2 regions of the Actinoplanes sp. NPDC051494 genome follow, and region 2 is predicted to be linked to the other one. Evidence: riboswitches for the same ligand, from Rfam matches in the RefSeq annotation. Region 2 holds a riboswitch; the other holds the start of a gene.
What was found. A riboswitch is a leader RNA that binds a small molecule or an ion and turns the genes downstream of it on or off. The one in region 2 is predicted to bind thiamine pyrophosphate.

Region 1 (2,383 bases), on a different contig from region 2:
CTCATGCTTGCTCAGATGCTTCTCGGCGGCCACGGCGACCGGTGTTCCCACGTTGGGAAAGCGTCAAACGCCGATGCGGGCGAGCACCACCTCGGCCAGCGCGTTCGGCGCCTCCTCCGGCACCCAGTGCCCGATGCCGCGCAGCTCGACGAAGCGGTACTCCGCCTCCACCCAGGTCGCGCTGGCCAGTGCGGCGGGCCGGCCGACGGTCGGGTCACCGTCACCCCAGACGTACGTGGTGGGCACGGTGATCTTGCCGACTCCCTTCAGGTGCCGGCCGGACAACGCGCGATACCAGTTCAGGGCCCCGGTCAACCGGCCCGGCTCGGCCATCGCGGTGGCGTACATCGCGGCCCGTGCGCCGATCGGGCGCATCAGCCGCCGCAACACCGATCCGTTGCCGGCCAGCAGCAACCGCTCGGCCACCGCCGACTGGAACACCTTCATGTACGCGAACCGGGCCCGCTGCGACGGCTGGTTGCGCAGCGCCACGCCGAGCCCGCGCGGATGCGGCACCGAGATCGCGGTGAGCGTACTGACCCGGTCCGGGTGCCCGGCGGCCAGCAACCACGCCACCTGCGAACCCCAGTCATGGCCGATGACGTGCGCCTTCTCGATCCCGAGCGCGTCCAGCACGGCCACCGCGTCGGCCGTCGGCTCCGGCAGCCCGTAGTCCGCGACCGCGGCCGGCCGGGCCCCCGGGGCGTAACCGCGCTGGTCGTACGAGAACGTCCGCAACCCCGCCGCGTGCAGCCGCGGCAGGATCAGGTCGAACTCCCGGTGGTCCTGCGGGAACCCGTGCAGCAGCAACACCGGCGCACCGTCCTCAGGACCACCCGCGAAGACGTCGAAGGTAAAACCGCGGGCCTTGATCTCCATGTGAGCCTCCACGCTGTTCCGCACCGCCGCATGGTGTTAGCGTCATCGAAACACATGCAATCCGGCAGGGGAGCGCGCAGCGCTGAGAGTGCGGGTGACACCGCAGACCCTAGAACCTGATCTGGGTAATGCCAGCGCAGGGAGCTCGGTCTTCTCCAGCTGCGCCGTGCCCGGGGACAACCCGGTCATCGGCGTGCGTCTCCTCCCAATTCCCTTGGGAGGCACCATGAAATACCGCGGTACCGAGTACCGATGGCGCACGATCGACATCGTGATCGCCTCCGTCATCGCCGTCGCCTTCGGCGTCATCTTCTGGGCGTGGAACATCGTCTGGGGCGCGACCGGCGGGGCCTTCAGCTTCTTCCCACCGGCCCAGACCCTGCTGTACGGCGTGTGGCTCATCCCGGCCGTGCTCGCCGGTCTGATCATCCGCAAGCCGGGCGCGTCGCTGTACACCGAGACCGTGGCGGCGATCGTCTCGGCGCTGCTCGGCGCGCAGTGGGGCGCCGTGGTCATCCCGCAGGGCCTGGTCCAGGGCCTCGGCGCCGAGCTCGCGTTCGTGCTGCTCGCCTACCGCTCGTGGAAGCTGCCGGCCGCCCTGCTCGCCGGTGCTCTGACCGGGCTCAGCGCGGCTCTGTTCGACTTCTTCGCCTGGAACGCGAAGTACGCGCTGTGGGACTACCGGATCCCGTACGCCCTGCTCACGATCGTCAGCAGCACGGTCGTCGCCGGCGCCGGCAGCTGGGCGCTGACCCGGGCGCTGGCCCCCACCGGGGTGCTCGACCGGTTCGCCGCCGGCCGGCGCGAGCTGGTCTAGCCATGCCCGAGGTCGTGCTGCGGGGATTCGGGTGGCGCCACGCCGGGCGCCGGGCCTGGGCGGTCCGCGGTGTCGACCTGCGCATCCAGCACGGTGAACGGGTGCTCCTGCTCGGGCCCTCGGGCGCCGGCAAGAGCACCCTGCTCGCCGCGGTCGCCGGGCTGCTCCCGCAGGACTCCGGTGAGCAGGAGGGCACGGTCACCGTCGACGGGATGACGCCCGGCATCCTCTTCCAGGACCCGCAGACCCAGCTCGTGATGGCGCGCAGCGGGGACGACGTGGCGTTCGGGCTCGAGAACCGGGGCGTGCCCGCCGCCGACATCTGGCCCCGGGTGAGCGACGCGCTGGATCGGGTCGGGTTCCCGTACCCGATAACCCGCCCGACCGACGCCCTCTCCGGCGGTGAGCAGCAACGTCTCGCCCTGGCCGGGGTCCTGGCGCTGCGCCCCGGGCTGCTGCTGCTCGACGAACCGACCGCCAACCTCGACCCCGAGGGCGCCGAGCTGGTCCGCGACGCGATCACCCGGGTCCTCGACCGCGACACCACGCTGATCATCGTCGAGCACCGGGTCGCCGAGGCGCTCCCGCTGGTCGACCGCGCGATCGTGCTCGAACCCGGTGGCGGGGTGGCGGCCGACGGCGCCCCCGAGGTCGTGTTCGCCGGTCACGGACCGTCGCTGGCCGAAC
Region 2 (2,383 bases):
TTCCAGTTCGGCGAGCTCCGGCACCAGGTCGGTGGCGGAGCGCAGGAGCTCGAGCACGGCCCCGGCGGCCACCGTGGTGTCGGCGCGTTCCTCCTGCGTGGCGCCGACGACGACCTCGCCGTCCGCCCGGGGCACCACGTAGACGTGCCGCCCGTCGACGTACCCGTTGATCACGTGGCGCAGCAGTCCCGGCTCGCCCCGCAGCCGCAGCACCAGCCCTTTGACCGGGCGCACCGGCAACCCGGTCAGCGCGGCGGTGCCGGTGCCGGCCGCGATCACCGTCGGGCCGTCCGGGATCGTGCTCACGCGTTTCGCCACGACGGCGTCGCCCAGGGCCGCACGCAGCGCCGCGACTGTCCGGCGAGGATCAACCTGATGATCACCGGGCCGGAACGCACCACCGCGGACCCGTGGCGACAGCGCCGGCTCCCGCTCCCGCAGCTCGCTCGCGGTCAACGGCTCGGGCCGTTCGGAGTATGCCCACATCCGCCGCGCCTCGGCCAGATCATCGCTGGTGAGAGCGACGTCCAGGGCCCCGGACCGGTCGTATCCGATGTCGTCGCCCAGCTCGGCGGCGAACCCGGGCCACCGCCGCGCCGACTCGGTCAGCAACCCGGTCAGGGCCTCCTGCCCGAACGAGGTCTCCCCCGCCGGAGCCAGCATCCCCGCCGCCGCGAACCACGCACCGTTGTCGCCGCCGTCGTCATAGACGGTCACCCGCAGCCCTCGCCGCACGCACCGCCACGCGATGCTCAGCCCGATGATCCCCCCACCGACCACGGTGAGGGCGGTCATGACAGGACCTTCAGCAGGCGCTCGGTCGCGTCGCCGGGGTCGGCCGCGTTCGCCACGGCACCCACGACCGCGACCCCGGTGGCACCGGCCCGGATCAGGTCGGCCGCATTGCCGAGGGTCACGCCACCGATCCCGAGCACCGGGGTGCCGGGCACCGACCGCGCGACGTCGCCGATCCGCCCCGGTCCGATCGGCGCCGGCAGGCCGGACTTCGTCACGGTCAGAAAAGCCGGGCCGACCCCGAGGTACGTGGCACCGGCCGCGACCGCGTCCACTGCGGACGCCACCTCCCGGCACGTCGCACCCACCACCGCCCCGGCACCCAGCACCCGCCGCGCCGCCGCCACGGGCAGATCGTCGGCGCCGACGTGACCACCGTCCGCCCCCGCCGCGAGCGCCACGTGCAGGCGGTCGTTGACCAGGCACAACACCCCGGCGGGGCGGCACCGGGCGAGGATCGCGACGGTCAGCTCGTACGCCGAACGGTCGGTGACGCCGTCCTCGACGCGCACCTGGACCGCCAGCCGATGCGGCTCACCCAGCCGCACCGCCGCGGCGATCGCGGCCGTGACGACCTCGACCGGCCGGTGTCCCGCACGAGCATCGGTGATGACATGAAGGCACGGAAAAACCACAACACGCTCCTCCCTGCGCCGGCATGATCCGGATCAGGTTCGACGGTCGGAGGCCGCGACAGCCTCCCTCTCAGCCCGGTGCACCGGACTCCCGTGGGGTTGGTTCCGTGACGGACCATAACCCCGGCGTGTCACATCCGTCTAGCGCACGTCCCAGACGGGCTCGGGGGTCTCGACGACCTCGCCGTCGCCCTGGAACAGCACGAAACGATCGAAACCCCGGGTGAACCAGCGGTCATGGGTCACCGCGATGACCGTGCCCTCATACGCTTTCAGACCCTCTTCCAATGCCTCGGCGGAAGCGAGGTCGAGGTTGTCCGTCGGTTCGTCGAGCAACAGCACGGTCGCACCGGAAAGCTCCAGCAACAGCACCAGGAACCGGGCCTGCTGACCGCCGGAAAGGGTGCCGAAACGCTGATCGCCCTGGGCCGCCAGCTCGTATCGGTTGAGTGCTTTCATGGCACCCGCGCGGTCCATTCCGGACCGGTGGTCGTCACCGCGCCACAGAATCTCGGCGAGAGTGCGTTCCTGCAGCTCGGGCCGGTCGTGGGTCTGCGAGAAATGGCCCGGCCGGACCCGGGCCCCGAGCCGCGCCACACCGTGGTGCGCGACGTGTGCCAATGGCGCTCCGTCGACCGGCTTGTTGTCGACATCCGGTGCGCTTCCGCCGGCCGCCAGCAACCGCAGGAAATGCGATTTGCCGGTGCCATTGGCGCCGAGAACCGCGACCCGGTCGCCGTACCAGATCTCGAGGTCGAAGGGGAAGGTGAGGTTTTCCAGCTCGAGGTGCTCGCAGATCACCGCGCGCTTTCCGGTGCGGCCACCGCGCAGGTTCATCTTGAGCGATTGTTCCTTGGGCGGCTCCGGTGGCGGCCCGGCTTCCTCGAACTTGCGGAGCCGGGTCTGCGCCGCCTGATAGCGCGAGGCCAGGCCGTCGTTGAACGCGGCCTTGT

Region 1: it holds a riboswitch for thiamine pyrophosphate, as region 2 does, so the genes downstream of both, ACIA6A_RS12785 (ECF transporter S component) here and ACIA6A_RS26350 (thiamine phosphate synthase) in region 2, are expected to answer to the same signal.

The regions. Positions count from the first base shown of each region.
Region 1 is NZ_JBITDZ010000003.1:66,666-69,048, reverse strand. Features, by position in the region: gene ACIA6A_RS12795 (DUF6328 family protein) at 1-51, opposite strand, end outside; gene ACIA6A_RS12790 (alpha/beta fold hydrolase) at 64-879, opposite strand; TPP riboswitch at 936-1,040, shown strand; gene ACIA6A_RS12785 (ECF transporter S component) at 1,106-1,696, shown strand; gene ACIA6A_RS12780 (ABC transporter ATP-binding protein) at 1,699-2,383, shown strand, end outside.
Region 2 is NZ_JBITDZ010000008.1:200,450-202,832, forward strand. Features, by position in the region: gene thiO (glycine oxidase ThiO) at 1-795, opposite strand, end outside; gene ACIA6A_RS26350 (thiamine phosphate synthase) at 792-1,430, opposite strand; TPP riboswitch at 1,424-1,535, opposite strand; gene ACIA6A_RS26355 (ATP-binding cassette domain-containing protein) at 1,572-2,383, opposite strand, start outside.